DNA from 3 places in the Proteus sp. CA142267 genome. Region 1 is predicted to be linked to each of the others. Evidence: predicted binding sites of a transcription regulator. Region 1 holds the regulator's gene; each other region holds the start of a gene.

Region 1 (6,292 bases):
TTGACAAGAGATTGAATATCTTGCGCTAATTGGGTTTGTTGTTGAAGATATTGCGCTGTTTGTTGTTGTTTATTAAAAGCTTCTTTTTGTTGCTGAGTTAATTGATTTTGTTGATGAAGAATAGCTTGCTGTTGTTGATAAAAGTGTTCTTTGATATCAGATAACAGCTTGTATTCTTGCTGAATTTTGGCTTCTAATGCTTGGTAATTTACTCGTTTTTGCGTCAGTAAATTATCTTCTTTTTCAAGTGCTGCATCTAATTGAGTTAAAGCAGTTTCTTCGCAGTCAACACCCGGTAATGCGTGAGTTTGAGCTAAGGCTCGCCATTGCTGTTTTAATGACGCAATATCTTGTGTTAGTTGCTCAAGGTCGCTACTTAATTTTTCATTTTGAGCTTGATAGTTAGCACATTGTGTTTTTTGTTCTACTAACTCTATGGTTAATGCATGAACTTGTTGCATTAAAATATCTAATCGTGTTTTTGTTTCGTCTGGTTTTATTTCTTTATATTTTTCAACATAAGGATGTTCAGTTGAACCGCAAACAGGGCATGGATTGTCTTTAACTAAACGTTGTCTCTCTTCTTCGTATTCCGCTAATTTCCGAATTAAAAGATAATTGTCATTTAAATCTTTAAGGTGTTGCTCTTTCTCTTTTAAAACGAAGCCATTTCTGCTGATATTTTCAGTCAGTACAGCTATTTTTTGCTGGTTTTCTGAATGGTTTTTTTGGTACAGACGTTCAGTTTTGAGAGCACGCTGTAATTGAGCCTGTAATCCCATTATTTTTGCGAGCGCATTTCTTTGCTGAGAAATTTGTTGCAAGCGATGAGGAATATCTGCAATTGCATCTACTTTATTTTGTTGCTCAAGTTGCGTTTGTAATTCACTTAATTGTTGTTGCTGTAAATTAAGAGCGTGTTGTTGTGCTTCTAGTGTGCGTGTTGTTTTTTCGAGAGCAAGTTTAAGTAACAGCTCTTTTTCTTGTTCTGCTTTTTCACTTTTCTGACTAATTAGATATTTCTCTGCAATTTCATCATATTGTTCAAAATAGCGTTGCCACAAAGGTAAATTCTCAGCAAGTTGAGCATAAGCTGTATGCTGATTTAAATATTCACTTAATTCATTGAATTGTTTTTGTGATCCAGCTAATTGGATTTCTGTTAATTGTATTTTTTCCAGATATTCCGACTGTGTTTTTTCCAGTGTATTTTTTTGCTGTGTTTTTGCTGAAATATCTTGTTGTAGCAAGACTAACTGGTTATCTAATGGCGTCACTTCTTCACGAATAAGTTGTAATATTTGCTGTTTTTTCTCATCGTGTTGTTTAAATGTGTCACGAGCTTCCACTAGGCGCTGATTAATAGGTTGGCTTTGTTGTTCAATCAGCTGTTTTTCTGCTTTCAAGGTTGAGAGTTGTGACTCAATATAGGTTTGTTCTTTTAATAGACGATTTTTTTCATCATAAATCGGGCGGATCTTTTCAGCAGGTTCGCTATTTTCAAGACGTTGAATATCGGGCTTGGCAGCAACTAATGCTTCTTGTGCTAAGTTAACTCCGTTTTGTGCTAATAGTCTGTTTTTATTGATTTCAATGTCTTTTTCTTGCCACTGCTTTGCTACTTGATATTCCTGTTGTTCTTTTTGTAATAGTCTCTCTTTGGCAAAAAGATCTGTTTGCTCAGTTAATAAAGCTTGGCGAGCATTTTCATCTAATAACGCCATCATTTCGGCTTGTTGCTTTAGTGTTTTTAAGGCTTGTTCTTCTTCACGCCAATGCTTAAAGATCGATTGGGAAATATAGCGATAAATATCTGTGCCAGTCAGTTCTTCGAGTAATTCAGCGCGAGATTTATCATCTGCATTTAAAAAGGCCGCAAATTGTCCCTGAGAAAGCAACATAGACTTAGTGAAACGATCAAAATCAAGTCCCGTAATACTAATGATCATCTCTTTTACTTGGCTTATTTTGCTGGCTAAGATTTTGTCTTCGCCGCCCGTTGTATTTATTTTAACGAGTTCAGCCTGTGGTGCTTGAAGATTGCCATCTTCTTTATAATTGGCTCGGCGTTGTTCCCAAAATGCACGATAAGCCACACCTTTGACTTCAAATTCAACTTCGGTCAAGCATTCTGCGGTATGACGCGTCATTAATTCATTTTGTGATTGTGTGACTTTGTCTAATCGTGGAGTTCGATGATAAAGCGCTAAGCTAATCGCATCTAATAGTGTGGTTTTTCCTGCCCCAGTAGGGCCTGTGATAGCAAATAATCCGTTGCTAACAAAAGGCTCTTGGTCAAAGTTGATTTTCCACTCGCCTTTTAAAGAGTTAATATTTTTAAATCGCAGACTTAAGATTTTCATTATGCTTCGTTGTCCTCTTGTTCTGCCATTTCAACAGCTTGTTTAAACAATGTTGTTAACCGTGTTTTCGTTTCTTCTGAATCAAATTCATGCTGTTCTAAGCGTCTTTCAAAAACATCATAAACAGTTAATTCGGTCAGTGTTTCGTTCTCATTTTGCGTGAATGCTTGGCGCTGTTTTCTGGCTCTTCTTAATAAGATCACATCAAAAAGTGGATCGTTAGTTAGTTCTTGAACTCGGGTTTGTATATCACTGAGATAATCTTGTGTTGAAACTTCGATATCCAACCAAATAGTGGTATCTGTTTCACCGTATTGTTTTTTTAAATCATCAAGTTGTATGGCTATCTCTTTTAATGAGCCACTGATGGTGCGTAGCAACTGAAATTCAGGAATAGGTAATAGTGTGAGGTTAGTTAATTTGTCTTGCTCAAAATCGATAAGGTAGACGCTTTTTTGTTGTCCGCTTTCATCAAAACTTAAAGGAATAGGAGAGCCACTATAACGAATATGGCCCGATTTATTTACCACTTGAGGGCGATGAATATGGCCAAGAGCAATATAGTCAAATTCAGGAAATAGTGTTGCAGAGAAAGCCTCTAAAGTACCGATATAAATTTCACGTACAGAGTCCGTTACACTTGCACCAATGGTTGTAAGGTGACCTGTTGCAATAATTGGAATATTGACGTTTAGTTGCTTACGTAAATCGAGAGCCTCTTGATATTGAGCTTGATAATAATCAGCAATCGCTTCTTTTAGGGTATTTTGTTTTTCAGCACCTGATTGCCCACTTTTACTACTTATCATATCTCTAGGACGTAGATAAGGGATCGCACAAAGTAATGCTCCCGGAGTATTATCTTTTTTAGGAAGAATAAGCGGAGCTTGTGGGGTTTCAGCATGAACATTGGCAATAACCGTTGTATTTAAACATGCTAATAATGATTTAGATTCATTTAATGTCGCTACAGAATCGTGATTACCACCTAGAATGACGAGCTGGCATTGTGTATCTCGGATAGCAACAACAAAGCGGTTATAAAGCTCTCGGGCATAACTTGGGGGGGAGCCAGTATCAAAAATATCTCCTGCAACAATCAATGCATCAACTTGATAATGTTTAATTTGTGCTAACAACCAATCAAGAAACTGTTGATGTTCTTGAGCCCGAGTTTTAGTAAAAAAATATTGCCCTAAATGCCAGTCTGATGTGTGAATAATCCGCATTGCTATTCCTCTTTTTTATCTGATGAAGAGTATAGCGCACCTTACTTTTTTAGTGAAAACCCAACAATAAGCCTTCTTTTTGAGTGATATTTCACCGAAAAATGATTTATTTACCTTAACAACTGGGATCTATTTCAGTAATGTTAAGGTTAGTCATAAATCTGTCATAAAACGGCATCATAATCATTTTGACCCTCTATATACATTACACAGGATAGAGTATGGCAAGGCGTATTCTTGTTGTTGAAGATGAAACCGCAATTCGAGAGATGATCTGTTTTGTTTTGGAACAAAATGGTTTTCAGCCTATTGAAGCAGAAGACTATGATTCTGCATTGAGCTTTCTTATTGATCCTTACCCTGATCTGGTTTTATTAGATTGGATGATCCCTGGTGGATCAGGCTTGCAGGTAATAAAACAGATGAAGCGGGAAAGTAACACCCGTGATATTCCAATTATTATGCTAACGGCAAAAGGGGAAGAAGAAGATAAAGTTCAAGGGTTAGAAACGGGTGCTGATGATTACGTCATTAAGCCTTTCTCACCTAAAGAGCTTGTGGCTCGCGTGAAAGCAATTTTACGACGATTATCACCAATGTCTTCGGAGGATATTATTGAATTCAATGGATTAGGACTTGATCCTGTTTCTCATCGAGTAACGAGTCAAGATAAACCGATTGATATGGGACCTACCGAATTTAAACTCCTGCACTTTTTTATGACACATCCTGAACGCGTGTATAGCAGAGAACAACTGCTAAACTATGTTTGGGGAACGAATGTTTATGTCGAAGACCGTACTGTTGATGTGCATATTCGTCGTTTACGTAAAGCCATCGAAGAAGATGGCCATGACAGAATGATACAAACAGTACGTGGAACGGGATATCGTTTCTCTGCCCGTTTCTAAGTCAATATGGGAGTAATCGTCAGGTGTTAGAACGACTATCGTGGAAAGCCCTCGTTTGGGGGCTATGTCTATTTTGCTTACCTGCTTTTATATTATCACTTTTTATCGGGCATCTTCCTTGGTTGCTGGTGACATCGCTACTCAGTGCACTTGTGTGGCATGCCTATAACTTGCTGAAATTATCTAAATGGTTATGGTTAGATCGCTCAGTACTGCCTCCGGAAGGAAGAGGGGGATGGGAGCCTATTTTTTATGGTATTCGACAGACCCAACAACGTAATCGTAAACGACGCAGAGAATTAGGCGACTTAATTAAACGTTTTAGAAGTGGTGCTGAAAGCTTGCCCGATGCTGTTGTGATGATGACAAATGAAGGGAATATTTTTTGGTGTAATAGCCTAGCTCAACACTTACTCGGCTTTCGCTGGCCCGAAGATAACGGACAAAATATTTTTAACTTATTACGTTATCCTGATTTCTTACACTATTTTACTGCAGGTGATTTTAGTCGCTCTTTAACTATTTCACTTAATAATGGCTCTATCGTTGAGTTTCGAGTGATGCCATACAGCGAAGATCAGCGCTTGATGGTGGCACGTGATGTGACAGAAAAAAATAAACTAGAAAACTCACGACGTGACTTTTTTGCTAACGTTAGCCATGAGCTAAGAACACCACTCACTGTTATTCAAGGTTATCTTGAAATGATGGAAGAAAATAGTGTCGCGAAACCCGCAGAGCATAAGGCGATAGTGACGATGCAAGAGCAAGCTAAGCGCATGGATACGCTTGTTCAACAACTCTTACAACTTTCTCGTATCGAATCTGCGCCTCATATCGATTTAAACAAAATTGTTGATATTCCCGCTATTTTGGCTTTATTACAACAAGAAGCGGACTCATTGAGCCAAGGTCAACACCATATTATTTTTGATGTTGATAAGCAGTGGGCTGTCCGAGGTAATGAAGAGCAATTACGTAGTGCCGTTTCTAACTTAGTGTATAACGCCATTAATCACACTGAAGAAGGTACAACAATTAAAGTCAGTTGGAAGAAAGTTCCTCAAGGTATGTTATTTAGTGTCTCAGATAATGGTTCGGGGATCAGCGCAGAACACTTAACTCGTTTAACAGAGCGCTTTTATCGTGTTGATAAAGCCCGCTCTCGTCATTCTGGCGGTACTGGGTTAGGTTTGGCTATTGTGAAAAAATCACTGCTTCATCATCACTCTCAATTAAATATTGAAAGTAAAGTAGGTGTCGGGAGTACGTTCTCTTTTATCCTTCCTCAAACATTGCTTACCGCTAAAAAAACACACGAGTAGTCTGTCTTTTTTTAAAGCCTTTATTACTTGTCTTTAATCTGTGATAAAGGTTTTTTTGCCCCTTTCTTGATCTTTTTAATATCAATAAAAACTAATATCGTAGCGTTAAATTTTAATATTATTAATTAATGGTAACTTTAAATGATGTCAACACTCAATATTATTGGTGATAAAATGCACAAATCATATCATGTATATTCGATGATATATGACAGTTATAACTAGTGCCGAAAAATAGTTTAGATGATTATTCTGGTTTTAGGATTGGCTATTGCCTTTTTTCATTATAAAAGTTTTACTTGTGAGCAGTTATCGGCAATTTTTTCTATTTAGTACCTAATTGCTCTGCATGAAATGATTATATTTGGATATTCTCCTGAATAATGACGGTCTGAGCTTAAATAGATATTGTTGATTTTATGTTGCGCCATCTTGGCGTAATTTAACCATTATTGTAACTACAT
Region 2 (6,292 bases), on a different contig from region 1:
AGTGATAATTGAAGTATCCCTTCATTTCGACCACGAAACATAGCTAATGCGCGGTGAGAAGGAACATTCGCGATAGGCTCATGATGATCAAAATAATCACTAAATTTCGCACCTTCGGCTTCTTTTCCTTCAATCACTTTGGCAACAAGATGCGCATTTTTCCATAAATATTGACGAACTTTTGCCAATAATCCGGCATCTTCTGAAAAACGCTCCATTAAAATGTAACGCGCGCCATCTAAAGCCGCCTTCGTATCATCAACACCTTTTTCTGTGTTGATATAAGCGGTTGCCGTTTCTTCTGGATTATTTTGTGGTTCATTCCACAGTAAATCCGCTAAGGGTTCTAATCCATTCTCAATCGCAATCTGACCACGAGTACGGCGCTTAGGCTTATAAGGAAGATAGAGATCTTCGAGCTCTGTTTTACTTTGAGTTTCATTAATTGAAGAGTGCAATTCGGGCGTCAGCTTTCCTTGTTCTTCAATTGATTTTAAAATTGTTTGGCGGCGATCGTTGAGTTCCCGTAGGTAACCGAGGCGAGTTTCTAATTGACGTAATTGCGTATCATCTAATCCGCCTGTGACCTCTTTACGATAACGGGCAACAAATGGCACCGTATTCCCTTCATCCAGTAACGTTATGGCCGAAAGGACTTGCTGGGGCTTAACCGAGAGCTCATCTGCAATAATTCGGCTTAATGATTCATTCATAAAATATTTACCTACCGAGAGGAATAGTTAAAAAAGATGGCTATTATACACGCAGAGCACTAAAAAAATTTGGCAAATTTCCCATCTAGCTCGACAATTATGAGGAAATTAACAGATTATTTTAACATTCACGCTATAGTACCTTTATGAAATTCAATGTTGATGATAGTTTTTATTCGTAATGGCAAAAAGTAACTATATTACTCGTGATGGCTGGTATGCCTTAGACAAAGAGCTAAAATATCTTTGGAAAGAAGAGCGACCGCGTGTTACACAATCGGTTTCAGAAGCAGCGGCACAAGGTGACCGTTCAGAAAATGCTGAATATATTTATGGAAAGAAGCGATTACGTGAAATTGATAGACGTGTTCGTTTTTTATCAAAACGACTTGATGAATTAAAAATCGTTGATCCTGATCCTCGCCAAGAAGGAAAAATCTATTTTGGTGCTTGGGTCACACTTGAAGATGATGACGAAAACGTCAAAACCTTTAGGCTTGTGGGTCCCGATGAGTTTGATCCAGCAAAACAGTGGATTTCTATTGATTCCCCTGTTGCCAGAGCGCTTATTGGTAAACAAGTTGATGATGAAATCAGTGTGCAAACACCAGGTGGTGAAGTTAATTACTGCGTATTATCTATCAAATATCATTCGAAATAAGATAAATAAATAGTTTTATGTCCTTCCCTAGAGTCAATGAACAAGTTTTATCTATAAATTATTAACATTTATTCTTTGGTTTTGGTTTAATATTCTTATCGATGATAGAATTCGCTAATAAAAGCATTTGCACTTCGGGAGCTTAAAAAAATGCAAGAAAGTTATAAAGTGCTAATCGTGGATGATGATTTACGTCTGCGTTCACTCTTAGAGCGCTATTTGACAGAGCAGGGTTTTCAAATCCGTACTGCTGCAAACGCCGATCAGATGGATCGTCTGCTCACTCGCGAATCTATCCATCTTATTGTGCTCGATTTAATGCTTCCAGGTGAAGATGGCCTATCTATTTGCCGTCGCTTAAGAAGCCAAAATAACCCTATCCCTATTATTATGGTAACTGCGAAAGGGGAAGAGGTTGATAGAATTGTTGGGCTTGAAATTGGAGCTGATGATTACATCTCAAAACCATTTAACCCAAGAGAACTACTGGCACGTATTCGCGCAGTTCTTCGTCGCCAAGCAAATGAATTACCAGGCGCTCCTTCACAAGATAACGCCATTATCTCTTTTGGTAAGTTCAAGCTGAACCTTGGTACACGCGAAATGTTCCACGAAGAAGAGCATATGCCTCTGACTAGTGGTGAATTTGCTGTATTGAAAGTACTGGTATCACACCCTCGTGAACCACTTTCTCGTGACAAATTAATGAGCCTTGCTCGTGGTCGAGAATACAGTGCTATGGAGCGTTCAATTGACGTTCAAATCTCTCGTTTACGTCGCATGATTGAAGAAGATCCAACACACCCTCGTTACATTCAAACGGTTTGGGGTCTTGGTTACGTCTTTGTTCCTGATGGAACCAGCGCTCAATGAGAAGGCTGAGGCTTTCCCCTCACAATAAACTGACACGTTCGTTATTTCTGGTTATCTCGCTACTTTTTTTTAGCTTGATAGCCAGTTATATCGTTGTGCAACACCTTATTGTTGGGCCAAGCCTTCAGCAATTTAATAAAGTATTAGCGTATGAAATACGCACTTTGATACCTGAAGAATTGATCCTAGTTGATGGCACCCCACTAAAAATCTCCCCTGCTTTACGCAATAAAATCTATAACGAATTAGGCATTTCTTTCTTTGATAAAAAAGCAGCACTTGAAGAAGGCCTTTATTGGGCAAAAATAGATGATGAGTTAAGTGAGCAGATGACTGAACATCTGGGGAGAGAAACCGAAATTTGGATTGAGAATACATTGGAATACCCTGTTTTATGGGTCAATACGCATATGTCTCCCTCGCTTTGGATACGTGTTCCGTTGACCGAATTAGGGCAAAATTTCTTACTCCCTGTTTACCGACAAACGATCATTTTTATTATTATCGTTGTCGCTTTTTTCTGGCTCTATAGTCGTTTTCAAAATCGCCCACTAAATGAAGTGGAATATGCAGCGCGTCGCATCGGAAAAGGGGTTATTCCTCCTCCTATTCCTGAATCTGGCTCTTCTGAAATGCGCTCAATTATTCGTGCCTTTAACCAGATGTCATCAGGAATTCGCTCATTAGATAATGATAGAACACTCGTTATGGCAGGCGTCAGTCATGATTTGCGTACACCATTGACTCGAATTCGTCTGGCAACTGAAATGATGAGTCCCGAAGATAGTTACCTCGCAGACTCTATCAATAAAGATATTGAAGATTGTGATGCCATTATTGGGCAATTCTTAGACTATATGCGCACAGGTAAAGAGATGTCTTTAGAACTGTGTGATATGAATAATCTATTACAAGAAGTCATTTCGGCCGAATCTAATTCAGGAAAAATCAGTGAAGAACATCTTCATCCTGGACCGATTAACATCACAGCTAACCCTATTGCAGTAAAACGAGCACTCACCAATATGGTTGTAAATGCCACTCGCTATGGTAATGGTTGGATAAGCGTTTCAAGTGGCAAAAATGAAGAATATGCTTGGTTCCAAGTTGAAGATGATGGCCCCGGTATCCCACAAGAAGATAGACAACGTCTTTTCCAACCTTTTGTTCAAGGTGAACAAGCGCGTAGCTCAACAGGTGCGGGCTTAGGTTTATCTATTATTCGCCGTATTATGGATGCTCACGGTGGTTATGTTGAGCTTGATGATAGCGTTAAAGGCGGATTACTTATCCGTGCTAACTTCCCATTAAAAGAGCGTGAAGATGAGGATGATTAATCCCTCTCTATTTCAAGTATTGAAGTGCTTTTTTATTACGCTATTTCCATTCTAATTTCTCTCCTCCTATAAATATTTCATCATTTTTTTGCTTTGTCATAAAACTGTCACAATTAAGACATTTAATTGTCATCAAACTGACCTATTGTCTGTGCGTACCGTAACCGAAGTTGATAGATGTCGAAAATTATTCTACCTATCCCACAGGAGGGATTATGAAACTGATGCGTACCACCCTGACTAGTGTCATTGCCGCTGCGTTTTCAATGACCGCTCTTTCTGCACAGGCAACGACCTCGCTGACTGGTGCTGGCGCAACGTTCCCTGCCCCGGTTTATGCTAAATGGGCAGATTCCTATCAGAAAGAAACGGGTAACAAAATTAACTACCAAGGTATTGGATCCTCTGGTGGTGTAAAACAAATCATTGCAAATACCGTTGATTTTGGTGCTTCTGATGCGCCATTAGCAGACGATAAATTACAAGCTGACGGTTTATTCCAATTCCCTACCGTGATTGGTGGCGTTGTTATGGCAGTCAATATTCCTGGTATCAAATCAGGTGAATTGACCTTAGATGGCGATACTATCGGTAATATCTATCTAGGTAAGATCCAAAAATGGAACGACCCTGCCATCACGAAACTTAATCCGGGCGTAAAATTACCAGACCAGAATATCGCGGTTATTCGTCGTGCTGATGGTTCAGGAACATCTTTCGTTTTCACTAGCTACTTATCAAAAGTAAATAGCGCATGGAAAGATGAAGTCGGCGCTGGCTCTACTGTTAAGTGGCCGACAGGCTTAGGTGGAAAAGGGAATGATGGTATCGCAGCATTCGTTCAACGTGTACCGGGTTCAATTGGTTATGTTGAATATGCTTACGCGAAACAAAACAATCTTGCTTATACTAAATTAGTCACCGCTGACGGCGAAGTAATCGCACCAACAGCAGACAGTTTTAGTGCTGCGGCAAGAAAAATTGATTGGAGCAAAAGCTTTGCACAAGACCTGACTAATCAGAAAGGTGAAAACGCATGGCCGATTACTTCTACTACCTTTATCTTAGTGCATCAAAAACAGCAAAATGCAGAAAAAGGTAAAGAAGTACTGAATTTCTTCAACTGGGCTTACGACAAAGGTAATCAAGAAGCGAAAAATCTAGATTACGCAGTATTACCCACAGAAGTTGTAGAACAAATTCGTGCCGCATGGAAAACAAGTATTAAAGACAGTAATGGTAAGCCGATTTACTAATAAAATCGGTAGCCATTAAGAGATAAGTTAACGTTCACCCCCTGCTAAACAGGGGGTAATAAATTAAAAGAGGCTTTATGGCCGAGCATACAACGGTAATAAAGGCCCCTAGTAAACGAGGGGACGTTATTTTCAGCGCACTGGTTCGTCTAGCTGCGTTGATTACACTTTTGCTTTTAACAGGTATCATTGTTTCACTGATTTTCGCCTCATGGCCAAGTATTCAACAATTCGGCCTTTCATTCTTATGGACAAAAGAATGGGATCCTCCTGCGCAGGAATTCGGTGCATTAGTGCCTATTTACGGCACCATTGTAACGTCAATCATCGCGCTGGTTATTGCCGTTCCTGTCAGTTTTGGTATCGCTCTTTTCTTAACTGAATTAGCCCCTAACTGGTTAAAACGCCCGTTAGGTATCGCTATTGAGTTACTCGCCGCTATTCCTAGTATTGTTTATGGTATGTGGGGGCTGTTTGTCTTCGCGCCGCTTTTTGCAACCTATTTCCAAGAGCCCGTAGGCAATGTGCTTTCTTCCATTCCTATCGTTGGTGAGCTTTTCTCTGGCCCTGCTTTTGGTATCGGTATCTTAGCGGCGGGTGTGATCCTCGCCATCATGATCATTCCTTATATCGCTTCTGTTATGCGTGATGTATTTGAACAGACACCTGTCATGATGAAAGAGTCTGCCTACGGCATTGGCTGTACAACATGGGAAGTGATTTGGAATATCGTTCTACCTTATACCCGAAATGGTGTTATCGGTGGTGTGATGCTGGGATTAGGACGCGCCTTAGGTGAAACCATGGCAGTAACCTTTATCATCGGTAATACCTACCAGTTAGACTCCGCCTCGCTGTTTATGCCGGGTAACAGTATCACGTCTGCATTAGCGAACGAATTTGCTGAAGCAGAGACAGGATTACACACCGCTGCATTAATGGAATTAGGGCTTATCCTGTTTGTCATCACCTTTATCGTCCTTGCGATTTCTAAGTTTATGACATTACGTTTATCAAAAAATGAAGGGGCGCGCTGATATGTCTAAAACATCCTCTTCTTCATTGCGAGTTCAAACAGAAAACGAACTGCATGTACGCAATAAACGCCAACTTTGGCGTCGTCAAAAAAACCGTATTGCACTGTTTTTGTCTGTCTCAACCATGGCATTTGGTCTTTTTTGGTTAACGTGGATCCTATTCTCCACTTTCACCAAAGGCTTTGATGGTATGTCATTAGCTCTTTTCACAGAGATGACTCCGCCACCTAATACGGAAGGTGGTGGATTGGCAAATGCTATTGTTGGTAGTGGATTACTCATCCTTTGGGCAACTGTGATTGGAACACCATTAGGTATTCTTGCAGGGATTTATCTTGCTGAATATGGTCGTCGTTCATGGCTTGCTGAAACCACACGTTTTATTAACGATATCTTGCTGTCAGCGCCATCCATT
Region 3 (6,292 bases), 190 kb from region 1:
TTTTTCTATTAAAAATAGCGCCACTTCTGCCAATAAAATATCACTAAATACCTTAATTTGGCGTCCTAGAACAGGATTACTTATCTTAGGATTTGGTTGCGTTAATGCAGGTTATGCCTCTGTTGTGACATGGTTAGCGCCATTCTACCAATCGCTAGGAATGCCAAGTGCCCAAAGTGGCTCACTTGTTGCTATTCTTTCTCTTTTCCAGGCCTCTGCCGCTTTAATTATTCCTTTCTTGGCGACTAAAAATCACGACAGGCGTTTTTGGCTTACGATAACATTAATAAGCCAATTTATTGGTTTTGTCTCGGTTATGGTTATTCCGATGAGTGCCCCTTATCTTTGGAGTATATTCTTAGGCTGTGGTTTGGGGGGCTGTTTTTCTATGATGATGATTGTCGCTCTCGATCATATTCCTGATCCAGCACAAGCAGGTGCTCTGTCAGCATTAATGCAAGGTGGTGGCTTTATTATTGCTGCTTTCGGACCATTAATTGCGGTGCTATTACGCCAACCTGATGGAAGCTTTACTTATGCATGGGCATTTCATGCCATTTTAGTGATTGTGACTATAGGATTATTTGCACGATTAAATCCTCGTCATTATGCGAAAGCTTATCCCGCTAATCATCCTACTCAATAACGCCCTATATTTAAGACTCATATAAAATAAGCGCCTTACTTTTTACAAATAAGGCGCTTATCAAGGATAATAATTAAATACTACTTATGAAGATAATTAAGCAACGATATGTGTTCCGGTTTCACCTTTTAAGGCTGAAGCCAATTTTTCTGGCGTTGTGATAATCACTCTTTTTCCACCAGCAGCTAAAAATGAGAGACTGGCTTCAATTTTAGGAAGCATACTGCCCGGAGGAAAATGCCCTTCATGCATATATTGTGTCATTTCTTCAACCGACGTTTCGCCTAATGCTTTCTGTTCTGGTTTGCCGAAATGAATACAAACTTTTTCAACACCCGTTGTGATGATAAGAATATCTGCATGTAATTCTTTTGCGAGCAATGTCGATGACAGATCTTTATCAATAACCGCATCAACACTTTGGTAATTACCGTGTTCATTTTTGATAACTGGAATACCGCCGCCACCTACTGCAATCACAACATAGCCACATTCTGACAGTGATTTAATTGCCTTAGATTCAATAACATGTTGTGGAAATGGAGAGGCAACAACACGGCGATAACCACGACCAGAATCTTCAACGAAATGCCATTGAGGATTTTCTTGCTTTAATTGCATCATCTCTTGTTCTGAGAAAAATGCACCAATAGGTTTTGTTGGAGAAACAAAATTTGGATCGTTTTTATCGACTTCAACTTGTGTGATAAGGGTGATCGCTTGTTTGCTTTGTTGAACACGAAGCTTATTCGTTAACGCTTGTTGTATTAAATAACCAATACCGCCTTGTGTATCTGCAACACAATTGGCTAATGGTGTTAACGGTAAACCTTCTTGCACATGCGCCACTTCAGCGCGACGTAAATCAAGCCCAACTTGTGGCCCATTACCATGTGTTAAAACAATATTATACCCTTCAGCCACCATATCACTAATATGGGCTGCAACCTCTTGTACTGCTTGTTCTTGATGAGCGATAGACTGGCTAGCATTGTCTTTAATAATACTGTTGCCTCCAATGGCAACAACAACGAGTTCTTTCATATTTCACTCTCAATTATATTATTGGCAATTAAAGTAGAAATAACACACCTCTACTCTTAGAGGTTGGGTTGATAAGGTCGCCATATTTGCTAACCATTTTCCCATTTTTATTTTTAATGAGATAAACATTATTGTGTTGAACAATATCTATTCATTAATTGCGCAGGATAATAGCAGAGAATGTAAAGAAAACATCTATTACTCAACGTTTCTCTTATTTAATTTCTATAAATGCAATGCACAAAGAAGGGAATGAAAGGCGTTATCAAACACATCAATAACGCCTTATTTAATACAAGTGAGCGGGATAGTTAGTACTTTTTTATTTTGCTATTTGATAAACATCCGGTTGATAAACATCAGGCATATCAGTAATTAGCATATCAACACCCCATTGCTCAAAATCTTTCACTTCTTCCGGATCATTCGGGGTATAACAATAAATTTCATAGCCTGCTTGTTTTAACAATTGCGCTTGTTCTTGCGTAAGGTATTTGTAATTACAATGCACACTAAAACCATCAATCGCTTTTAGCGTTTCTAGCGCATTATCAGGGATCTCATCCCATAATTGCCCTCTACGAATAAAAGGCAGATATCGTTTCATAACAATAAGTGCATGTGTATCAAAAGAAGAAAATAGAATTTGCTCATTCGGAATATCTGCACTTTTTATCATGTCAGAAACCGCTAAACATAAACGCTCAACATCATCATCGGGCCACGTTTTCAGCTCAATATTAAGCTTTGTTCCTGAACGCTTAATGAGCTGTAATCCTTGTCTTAAAGAAGGAATTTTCTCACCTTGATAGAGTGAACTAAACCAACTTCCTGCATCAAGGCGATGTAAATCATCTAAGGTATGAAAACGCACAGCACCTTGCCCATTCGTGCAACGATTAACTGTTTTATCATGAATAAGCACAGGAACATGATCCGCGGTTAATTGCACATCCGTTTCAATCCATTCGCACCCGAAATCAATCGCCATTTTAAACGCAGCCAGTGTGTTTTCAGGTGCTTTTCCAGAAAAACCTCGGTGAGCAGCTATCTTCATTTCTCTCTCCTTTTCATTTGTGCCGACATCATGACAACCATTTATGACAGCAATTTGACAGTCAGACCATCAATATATCTTCATTTAATTGTCACCCTTTTGTCATAAATAACATCTAGGGTAATTTGCATATTAGATTGCACCTTTAACTCTCGATTAAAAAGGAAATTCTGCATGTCGATAAAATCAATAACAGGTCTTGCTGTTGCTATGGCGTTATTTACTTCTCCCACACACGCAAAAACACAAATTGAATGGTGGCATGCAATGGGAGGTGCACTTGGTCAGAAAGTCAATCAAATCGCCTCTGATTTTAACGCCAGTCAATCTGAATATGAGATAAAACCTGTTTATAAAGGCACTTATGCTGAAACAATGACCAGTGCAGTGGCTTCATTTCGCGCTAAAAACCAACCTGCTATTGTACAAGTATTTGAAGTGGGTACAGCCAGTATGATGGGCGCTAAAAAAGCCGTTTTTCCTGTTTATAAATTAATGGAAAAAACCCACGAACCTTTTGATCCTAATAGTTATTTATCAACTGTCACGGGTTACTACACCACCAGCGATGGCAAAATGATGTCGTTGCCATTTAATAGTTCAACGCCAGTGCTTTATTACAACAAAACACTCTTTAAAAAAGCTGGCATAGAACAGCCACCTAAGACATGGAAAGAGATGGAAGCTGTGTCTCAAAAATTGCTCGATTCTGGTGTTAAATGCGGATTTACCACCACATGGCAATCGTGGACACAAATCGAAAACTTTGGTGCCCGCAATAATTTACCTATAGCGACAAAAAATAATGGTTTCGATGGTTTTGATACCACCTTCTTATTTAATAAAGCACCTTTCGTTGCGCATATTCAACAAATGGCAGATTGGTCGAAATCTGGTATTTTCAAATATGGCGGACGTCAATCAGATGCAATGCCTCTGTTTTATACCCAAGAGTGCGCAATGGTGATGGAGTCATCCGCGGGTTTTGCAGGCATTAAAGAGAACATGAAAGATCTTGATATTGGTGTTAGCCAATTGCCTTACGACGATACTCTTGTACAAAAACCAGCAAATACCATTATTGGTGGCGCATCATTATGGGTTATGTCTGGGCGTCCAGATGCCGAATATAACGGTGTTGCCAAATTTTTTACCTATCTTTCAAGCCCTGAAGTTCAAGCCGATTGGCACCAAGCAACGGGTTATTTACCCGTCACTAAAGCAGCTTATGCGTTAACACAGCAACAGGGTTTTTATCAGCAAAATCCAGGAGCTGACACCGCAATATTACAAATGACAACCTCAGAGCCTACCGCAAACTCAAAAGGATTACGCTTTGGTAATTTCCTACAAACTCGAGAAATCGTTGATGAAGAGTTAGAGAAAGTGTGGTCAGGAAAACAGAGTGCTCAAGTTGCATTAGATAATGCAGTTACACGTGGAAATGAGCAGTTACGCCGTTTTGAACGTGCTCAACAATAGTCACTTGTATTAGGCGAGCAAAATAGCTCGCCTTCTGTTTTTATCGATTTACTGGATATTGTATGGCTTCTCAATCCATTTATTTCAAACAAAAATGGTTACCTCTAGCGCTGATTTTTCCTCAATTAGCTATCACGCTTATCTTTTTTATTTGGCCTGCTGGGCAAGCTTTCTTTCAGTCATTTCAATTAGAAGATGCATTTGGGCTGAGTCGAGAATTTGTTGGTTTTGAAAATTTTCAGCGACTTTTTAGCAATCGTTATTACTTTGATAGTTTGATCACGACGCTTATTTTCAGTACCAGTGTTGTATTTTTATCTATGTTATCAGCGCTGGTTTTGGCTGGTATTGCCGAACAAATTTTACGAGGCAAGCTTTTTTATCGCACCATTTTAATTTCACCCTATGCCATTGCTCCAGTTATTGCAGGCTTTCTTTGGTTATTTATGCTTGATCCCACGATTGGAGTATTAAGCCAACAATTAAAGAAAATAGGCATTAATTGGGATCCTGTACTGAATACACATCATGCTATGTGGATGGTGATTTTAACGGCGACATGGAAACAAGTGAGTTATAACTTTCTGTTTTTTCTCGCCGCATTACAATCTGTGCCTAAATCGCTTTTAGAAGCAGCCGCTATCGATGGTAGTGGCCCGATTAAGCGATTTATAACGATCAGTTTTCCTTTAATTTCTCCTACCACCTTTTTCTTACTCGTGGTTAATTTTGCTTATGCCTTCTTTGATACTTTCGCCATTATTCACTCGATGACGCAAGGTGGCCCCGGAAGTAGCACATCAACACTGGTTTATAAGGTCTATAACGATGGTTTTGTGGGATTAGATTTAGGCTCTTCCGCCGCACAATCTGTTATTTTGATGTTTATTGTCGCAATCTTAACCATTATTCAATTTCGCTATGTTGAGAAAAAGGTGGCTTACTGATGGTTGAACGTAGACCTTTATTTCATGCTTTTTGCCACTTTATTCTTATTGTTGGCATTCTCTCTGTTGCGTTCCCTGTCTGGATTGCACTTGTGGCAACAACACATCAAAACACCGAATTTGCTACTGGTTCTCCTCTTTGGTTTGGTGCTGAAGGCTTCAATATTTTTAAATCGATATTCTCACAAGCAGGCACTACGCAAAATAGCACTATCTCAATTAATAGCATGTTATTGAATTCATTGATTATGGCGTTAGTGATCACCATCGGGAAACTAACAATCTCAATTTTATCGGCATACGCCGTCGTTTTCTTTCGTTTTCCGGGAAGAATGTTGGCCTTTTGGACTATTTTTTTTACGTTAATGCTACCTGTTGAAGTTCGCATTATGCCTACATTTGAGGTTGTCACTAATCTCAATATGTTGAACTCTTATGCAGGTTTAACCATTCCATTAATTGCCAGTGCCACAGCCACCTTTTTATTTCGCCAATTCTTTCTTACCATCACTCCTGAATTAATTGAAGCCGCTAAAATTGATGGTGCAGGCCCTATTAAATTCTTTTTCACCATCTTACTTCCTCTTTCTCGCACCAATATCGCAGCCCTATTTGTCATCACTTTTATTTATGGCTGGAACCAATATCTTTGGCCAATGTTGATCACAACAGATACTCACTACTACACCATTGTCATGGGCATTAAACAGATGGTTGCGGTTTCTGATGGTGTTGTTGAGTGGAATAAGATCATGGCAACCACGTTAATTGCAATGTTGCCTCCCGTCCTTATTGTCATTTTAATGCAAAGAGCCTTTGTAAAAGGCTTTATTGATACGGAGAAATAACATGACAACCGTCACTCTCACAAATTTAGAAAAGTGTTATCCAAATGGTCATCAAGCTATTTCAAAATTAAATCTTTCTATTGAGCAAGGTGAAATGGTGGTATTAGTCGGCCCAAGCGGTTGTGGTAAATCGACTTTACTGCGAATGATTGCAGGGTTAGAAACCATTACACAAGGTGATTTATTTATTGATAATTTGCGGGTTAATGAGCACGAACCTAGTGAACGCGATATCGCCATGGTGTTTCAAAACTATGCTCTTTATCCT

The links. The regulator PhoB, encoded in region 1, activates phosphate uptake and scavenging genes when phosphate is short. The targets are predictions, from matches to a motif close to CTGTCATAAAACTGNCNNAT.
Region 2: the regulator PhoB is predicted to act here: its motif matches at 3,678-3,697, upstream of pstS (phosphate ABC transporter substrate-binding protein PstS).
Region 3: the regulator PhoB is predicted to act here: its motif matches at 2,789-2,808, upstream of ugpB (sn-glycerol-3-phosphate ABC transporter substrate-binding protein UgpB).

Annotation. Positions count from the first base shown of each region.
Region 1 is NZ_QPMG01000003.1:10,899-17,190, reverse strand. It holds gene C0T34_RS07505 (AAA family ATPase) at 1-2,363, opposite strand, end outside; gene sbcD (exonuclease subunit SbcD) at 2,363-3,592, opposite strand; gene phoB (phosphate regulon transcriptional regulator PhoB) at 3,814-4,503, shown strand; gene phoR (phosphate regulon sensor histidine kinase PhoR) at 4,527-5,828, shown strand.
Region 2 is NZ_QPMG01000009.1:81,579-87,870, reverse strand. It holds gene C0T34_RS14395 (Tex family protein) at 1-713, opposite strand, end outside; gene greB (transcription elongation factor GreB) at 895-1,374, shown strand; gene ompR (two-component system response regulator OmpR) at 1,525-2,247, shown strand; gene envZ (two-component system sensor histidine kinase EnvZ) at 2,244-3,584, shown strand; gene pstS (phosphate ABC transporter substrate-binding protein PstS) at 3,800-4,840, shown strand; gene pstC (phosphate ABC transporter permease PstC) at 4,918-5,877, shown strand; gene pstA (phosphate ABC transporter permease PstA) at 5,879-6,292, shown strand, end outside.
Region 3 is NZ_QPMG01000003.1:198,571-204,862, forward strand. It holds gene C0T34_RS08265 (cyanate transporter) at 1-646, shown strand, start outside; gene C0T34_RS08270 (carbamate kinase family protein) at 743-1,690, opposite strand; gene C0T34_RS08275 (glycerophosphoryl diester phosphodiesterase) at 2,013-2,747, opposite strand; gene ugpB (sn-glycerol-3-phosphate ABC transporter substrate-binding protein UgpB) at 2,922-4,229, shown strand; gene ugpA (sn-glycerol-3-phosphate ABC transporter permease UgpA) at 4,292-5,176, shown strand; gene ugpE (sn-glycerol-3-phosphate ABC transporter permease UgpE) at 5,176-6,024, shown strand; gene ugpC (sn-glycerol-3-phosphate ABC transporter ATP-binding protein UgpC) at 6,026-6,292, shown strand, end outside.